Regions from separate parts of the Marinobacter sp. ANT_B65 genome, predicted to be linked through region 2. Evidence: riboswitches for the same ligand, from Rfam matches in the RefSeq annotation. Region 2 holds a riboswitch; the other holds the start of a gene.
The links. Region 2 has a riboswitch for cobalamin ahead of CPA50_RS12325 (TonB-dependent receptor domain-containing protein). Riboswitches for the same ligand answer to the same signal wherever they lie in the genome.
Positions count from the first base shown of each region.

Region 1: it holds a riboswitch for cobalamin, as region 2 does, so the genes downstream of both, CPA50_RS10975 (ribonucleoside-diphosphate reductase subunit alpha) here and CPA50_RS12325 (TonB-dependent receptor domain-containing protein) in region 2, are expected to answer to the same signal.

Region 1 is NZ_NXGV01000002.1:178,675-182,084, reverse strand. It holds gene CPA50_RS10985 (substrate-binding periplasmic protein) at 1-634, shown strand, start outside; gene CPA50_RS10980 (DUF3047 domain-containing protein) at 643-1,380, opposite strand; cobalamin riboswitch at 1,462-1,660, shown strand; gene CPA50_RS10975 (ribonucleoside-diphosphate reductase subunit alpha) at 1,808-3,410, shown strand, end outside.
Region 2 is NZ_NXGV01000002.1:475,870-479,279, reverse strand. It holds gene CPA50_RS12325 (TonB-dependent receptor domain-containing protein) at 1-1,731, opposite strand, end outside; cobalamin riboswitch at 1,892-2,102, opposite strand; gene cobD (threonine-phosphate decarboxylase CobD) at 2,132-3,154, opposite strand; gene cbiB (adenosylcobinamide-phosphate synthase CbiB) at 3,154-3,410, opposite strand, start outside.

The DNA.
Region 1 (3,410 bases), 300 kb from region 2:
CCCCTTTATCGAACTCACCCGGAAAGTGGTGGAGGAGGCCGGTTATGAAGCAGAATTTATTTTTCTGCCAGTAAGCCGTATTTATCTTTACCTGAAAAGCGGGACTATAGATCTTTGGCCGGGCCTTGCGGGTATTCCCAGTCTTCAGGGTGAGGTTCTTGAAAGTTGGGTCAATGCTTTTCCGGTAAAACTGAACGTTTGGTATCTTGAAGATACTGATGCACTCACACACTTTGAGCAGCTTAAAGGTAAAAGCGTTATTGTTATTGCTGGCTACACCTATGGCGGCCTGCTTTCATGGTTTGAGCGCACTGAATACGTAACGCTTACCAAAGCCCCTGACACCCGCGCAGCGCTGGAGATGCTCAAGTTAAAGCGTGGTGATTACGTGCTGGATTACCTCCAGCCACTTAAGGAAATACTGACCTATCCATCAGATAGCAAGATTCGGGGCTCGGAATTGCGATCACGCTATGCGGCCTGGTTATTTTCTCTGGCAAGCTCCAGAGCCGCCTTGCTTCGTGACGAGCTGGATGACGCCTATTTGCGTCTCGTCAGGCGCGGAGTGGTTTCGCCCGTTCGGGACACCGATTCTGACTATATTATCCCCGGCTTTCCTGATGGCCCTCGATAAGAACGTTTTTAGTCCGGATTGTCAGGGGTAAGGCGGATATCGCCATACCAGGCGGTTGACTGTTCTCCAGTGTTGTCTGAATCTGACATGATGGCGATGCCGCGGACTGGCGGAGGGCTTTCCCCGAATGCTTTGCGGTAGTCCGCAATAATGTCCCGCTCAATGTTCACCCACTCCCCGGCCTTTTCGCTGCCCGAACTTACAGCAACCATCACTGTTCTATCGGTATAGGGATTGGTAACAAATTCACCCACGGGCAGGGTATTGGCCCAGATGTAATTCAGGGCGTTGCCCGGTAGCTCCTCTCCAATCAAAAGTGCCACTGTCTTGCGTTTCGCCCGTTCAAAAAAGCCTGCTTTATCTGGCTGGAACTCGAAGGCGACGTAAATCCGGGCAGGGTAGTCATCGCCGGATTTTTTCCGGGCATCGCCCTCTTTAAACACATTGGACACTTTCCAGCGCCAGCTCAGCATCATTGAGCCCCCCGGCTTAACGTTCAGCCGGGCAATCAGACCGGATGCTCCGCCCGAGGTGTGTGCTTTCACCACCTGAACCCCCTCATCCTGAGCCAGCTCATAGTTTGAGTGCTGATCTATCTTGGGAAACTCAAGTGGTTCCCAACCATCCGATAGCGACGTCATCTTCGAGAACGCCGGGAGCAGCGTTTCCTGTGCCATCAGGTGCGGAGATATCAGCCCGGCGAGTGCTAGAAACAGCCAGATAACAGGTCGAGTGGTGATTTGCATGAAACTGTCCCACTTTGCAGAGTGTTTGTAATAGACCGTCGGGTAGCAGAAAGGTGCCTTGTCACTTAAAAATTTACCGTATATAGTGCCTGCATCCTTGGTTGAATACCAAATATGGTATTCGGGAATCCGGTGAGAATCCGGAACTGACGCGCAGCGGTATTGGGGAACGAGCGTGGCACAAAGACACTGGCGCAAGCCGGGAAGTCGCCACGCAAGGCAGAGCCATGAGGTTCATGCCCCTGAGTCCGAAGACACTGCCAGGGATATATAACTGCACCTTCGCGACTCAGGCGCCTGCATCTGGCCCTACAAGGTGAGCAGCAACGAACACAGCATAATTACAGCCATTACTGGTGGTTGATGCTTGGGTTCGTCCTGTGTACGCGAAGGTTATGGAACCCACGCGTATTCAGGAGAAAACGGTATGCCCGCTACTGCTTCGGCCGAAGCCCGACCCTCGTCGCCATCCGACACAGAAACCCTTCAGGTTATCAAGCGCAACGGCAATCTGGTCAGCTTTACCCCATCCAAAATCAGTGTAGCCGTAACCAAAGCTTTTCTGGCTGTTGAAGGCGATCAGGCTGCAGGCTCTGCCCGCATTAACGATGCCGTTCACCGGGTAACCGAGCAGGTTGTGCAGGCTATCAGCCGTCGTTTGAAAGCTGGCGGACGGGTGCATATTGAAGATATACAAGACCAGGTAGAACTGGCCCTGATGCGGGCAGAAGAGCAGAAAGTAGCACGTGCCTATGTACTCTACCGTGAAGAACACGCCCGCGAGCGGGCCCTGCACGAACCCGTAGAGCCGCACCCCACGCTTACCGTAAAACAGGCTGATGGCCGCACAGTAGCTCTGGACCTTGGTCTGATGAAGCTACAGGTGGATAACGCCGCGTTCGGGCTTGAGGGCATTGATTGCGAATCCCTGGTGGAAGAAGCCATCCGCAATCTCTATAACGGCATCGACGAAGCTGAAGTATTGACTGCCCTGGTGATGACTGCCCGCGGTCGTATCGAGCGCGAGCCGGATTACAGCGCAGTCACCGCCCGCCTGTTACTGGAACAGCTGCGCCTTGAGAGCGCCACCGCACTAAAGCTGGACACCAGCCTGTCCCTGGCAGAGGTTTATCCACAGGCTCTGCGTAGCTTCATCAGTGCCGGCATTCGCTACGAACTCCTTGATGAGGCCATGGCTGCATATGACATGGAGCGTTTGGGCGCAGCTCTGAAACCAGAGCGCGATCAACAGTTTGGATTCCTTGGCCTGCAAACCCTGTATGACCGGTACTTCCTGCACTGGAAAGAAGACCGGCTGGAGTTGCCGCAGGTATTCTTCATGCGAGTTGCCATGGGCCTGGCCCTGCGTGAGGACGACCCCAACAGCCGGGCTATCGAGTTCTATAACCTGCTGTCGTCCTTCGACTATATGGCATCCACGCCCACCTTGTTTAACAGTGGTACCCGCCACTCCCAGCTGTCTTCATGCTACCTGACTACGGTGGGTGACGATCTGGAAGACATTTATGGTGCCATCCGCGACAACGCCATGCTGTCCAAGTGGGCGGGCGGTTTGGGTAACGACTGGACACCTGTGCGTGCACTGGGCTCCCGCATCAAAGGCACCAACGGCCAGAGCCAGGGCGTAGTGCCTTTCCTTAAGGTGGTGAACGATACTGCCGTAGCCGTAAATCAGGGTGGTAAGCGTAAGGGCGCAGTGTGTGCGTACCTGGAAAGCTGGCACCTGGATATCGAAGAATTCCTGGAGCTGCGCAAAAACACCGGTGATGAACGCCGCCGTACCCACGACATGAACACCGCCAACTGGGTGCCCGACCTGCTGATTGAGCGTATGCGCCAGGATCGGGACTGGACTCTGTTCAGCCCCAGTGATGTGCCGGACCTGCATGACCTCTATGGGAACGCATTCCGCGAGCGCTACGAACACTACGAAGCGCTGGCGGCCGAAGGCAAGATCGAGCTGTTCAAAACCATTCCGGCCAAACAGCTGTGGCGCAAAATGCTCACAG
Region 2 (3,410 bases):
CTTATCGAGCACGTTGGCAAGGGTCAGGCGGCTGCTCCAGCTGGGTGCGAAATTCCAGCCAGCGCGCAGATCAAAGGTTCCAAACCCGGCCAGACGGTCGGTATTGGCCGCGTCATCATAGCGATGACCCTCAGCTATGACAGAGCCACCAAACGTAAAGTTATTAACGTCTTTGTCCAGATCAATACGGGCAGACTGCCTGGTGCGGCGCGCCAGTTGATTACCGGTTTCACGGTCTTCAGGGTCCATATACGTCAGTGCCACCCCTGCTCGCCAGCCGTTATGTTCATAACCGCCGCCAAACTCTGCACCACGAATTCTCGCTTCATCAACGTTAACCCGTGTACTTACCCCCCCGATCGTTCCAGAACCAATCAGGTTATCTACATCCATCTGATACACGGCAAGATTCCAAAACCATCTTTGATAGTTACCGCTGGCACCAAGTTCATAGCTTTCGGACTCCTCCGGCTCCAGGTCCGGATTGCCCTGGTAGTTAAATGCCAGGGGCCAGTACAAGTCATTAAACGTGGGAGCCCTGAACGCGGTGCCGTAGCTGGCACGCAGGCGATGAGACCGGTCAATACTGTAACCCAGGGCCAAACCGCCGGTTTCATTGGTTCCGTATGCTTCATTGTCATCGCCGCGAAGACTCAGTTGCGCGTCAACTGGTCCAAAATTCAGGCGCAGCTGACTGAACAGTGCCGTATTGGTTCTGGAGGTTTCATTATAGGCTTGTGAACTGCTGACCTCATCCTGCTGCAGCTCAGTACCCACAACCAGCTCATGGACATCGAAAGAAAAGGTATTATCCCACCTGGCTTCTCGCAACCGGGTGTTATAGGTGCTTTCACCATAAGCGCTGAACGAATCCGACTCATCACGTGATTCCGCAAACTGGACGCCCATTTGCCAGCTTTCACTCAGCGGTGTCATCAGTCCGAGACCAATGGTACGGATCATGTAATCAATATTACCGCCCTCGTATTCTGTGTTCCCTTCAGATTGCATCAGCATGATGCTCGCTTCACCACCGTTCTCCAGAGCGTGCACTACCCGGCCAAGCCCGGCGGTATTACGGAACCCCTTGTCTTCCCCGTTTTCAACAATTGCTGTGCCGTCGCTTTCTTTATGCAGACCGCTCAGGCTGAAGCTTGTATTTCCAACCGAGCCAGACGCACCTGCACTGGCCTTTTGGGTATCAAAGTTCCCTGCACCTGCCTCAACCCAGCCTTGCGTGCCCTGCCCGGGATCCAGTGTGAACGCCTGTACCACCCCACCCATGGCATCTGCGCCATAGAGTGAGCTGCGGGGACCCCGCACAATTTCCACTCGTTCAATGAGTTCCGTCGGGAAATACTGCCATGGTGCACCGCCGCCAGTTGCAGAATGCAGCTTCACACCGTCAACAAGTAAAACCGTACCGGCATTCTGGACGCCACGGGTATACACACTCGTGGTTTTCCCGAAAGAACCGTTACCGGTCACACTGATGCCTGGCTGACCACGCAGAAGATCTGAAAAATCAGCCGGGGCTTTCGAACGAATCTCTTCTTCATCCACCACAGTAACGGATGCAAGGCTCTCGCCCACCGTCTTGGGGCCGAGGGTTGCTGTGACAACAATCGGGTCTAACCGGGAAACCTGAGCTTCTTGCGCGACCGCAATTGAGAGGGGACTAAATGCAAAAGGGATAACCAGAACACTGGAAACTGACAGGGGAATTTTCATTCAATGCACTCACAGACTCACCACGCGCACCCGCATGGCCAATTGTTAGGTGCTCTGCAAAGGGAGGCTGATTCTGGCAGGAGACCAGGATGAAGCTTTTTCTGAGGTGGGGAAATCCGTATAACAGGCCGGTGTTTACCCACCGTAACTGCCCTCCGCAGCGCTCGGTGTGTTTACAGGCCGGTCTCCGGACTTGTGAGTTTATAAATCTGACCGGCGTAACCTTCCCATGCTTGCGCACAGTGGCATCTCTCTTCGCCGCTCTCTCACTTACCGTTGCGGGGGCAGTGCCGGACTTTAACCGGCTTCCCGTTTCACTGTGGCAGCGACGATGATTGCGCTACAACAGCACCTACAAACGAATGCCAAGGCTAACAATGAGTTAATGTCTGGTCAATGACTAATCACAAGTCCGGGCCACAAGTGCCTCTGTCAATCGTCGCAGTTGCATCTCATCTGCCGTCACGCCAAACCGCAGCATTCCCGGCTGATCAAAAACTCTGACCAGCACCGCCTGGGCAGCCAGTTGATCTGCCAGGATCTTCGGGTTGTCTGTACGGACTGTCTGAAACAAGGCACTGCCACCCATAAGAGTGAGCCCGGCTTTCTGCAGCACTTCTCGCAGAGAGCCGGCATTCCGCTGCAAGCTGATGCGAGTCTCGCGCTGCCAGCCTTCATCGGTCAACGCCTTGCCCATCACATAGCGGGCAGGCCCACTAAGCGCCCAGGGGCCCAACATTTGTTTCAGGCGTTCCGCGATTTGATTATCCGCAAGAACAAATCCCGCCCGCACCCCCGCCAGGCCAAAAAACTTCCCGAGCGAACGAAGAACTATCAAACCCGGCTGTCCGGCGTGAGTACAGAGACTAAACGCCGGCGTAGTGTCCATAAACGCCTCATCAACAACCAGCCAGCCGCCGCGCTTCTGCAACCTCTGATGCCAGCGCAACAATGTGGAGGGCGGAACGATTTTTCCGGTGGGGTTATTGGGATTGATCCAGACCAGCACATCGAGCTGGTCAAGCCAGCGATCATCGCAACCTGAAAAGCCACCACAGGTCTGCTCTGACCCTACAGGGATAACCCTGTGACCCGCCTGCCGCCAGCTATGACCGTGCTCCCTGTAACCCGGTACAGGTATGCCGACGCGACAGGGTTTGCGCAACCGGGGTAAAGCCATAATCGCTGCCTGAGTGCCTGGCACGGGAACACAGGCGGCGGCTGACGAGGCACCTGACCAATGGCGGACAATATCTTCAAGCCCGTCATCGGCTTCCGGTAATCTTTGCCACACCTCAGCCGGTAAAACCGGGACCGGCCAGCCAACCGGATTTACACCAGTGGACAAATCAAGCCATTCTGAGCGGGGAATACCCCAGCGTTCTGCAGCTTCATTCAGCCGCCCGCCATGTTCCAGCATCATTACAGATACACCACTACAAAAATAAGTGTTGTGACCACCCAGACCACCACAAGCCAGAGACAGACCCCATGCCTGACCAGTGTGATCGCAGCTTCAATAGTTGTTGAGTTCGCCTCCTGCGCGCCGCCCAGAGTCGGGCGCTGTTTAACGCCGGAGGGATACGGCGAAGGCCCTCCCAGCCGGACATTCATGGCCCCCGCCCCCGCCGCCATGACAGGCCCTGCATTGGGGCTGTCCCATTGTGGCGCCTGCTTTC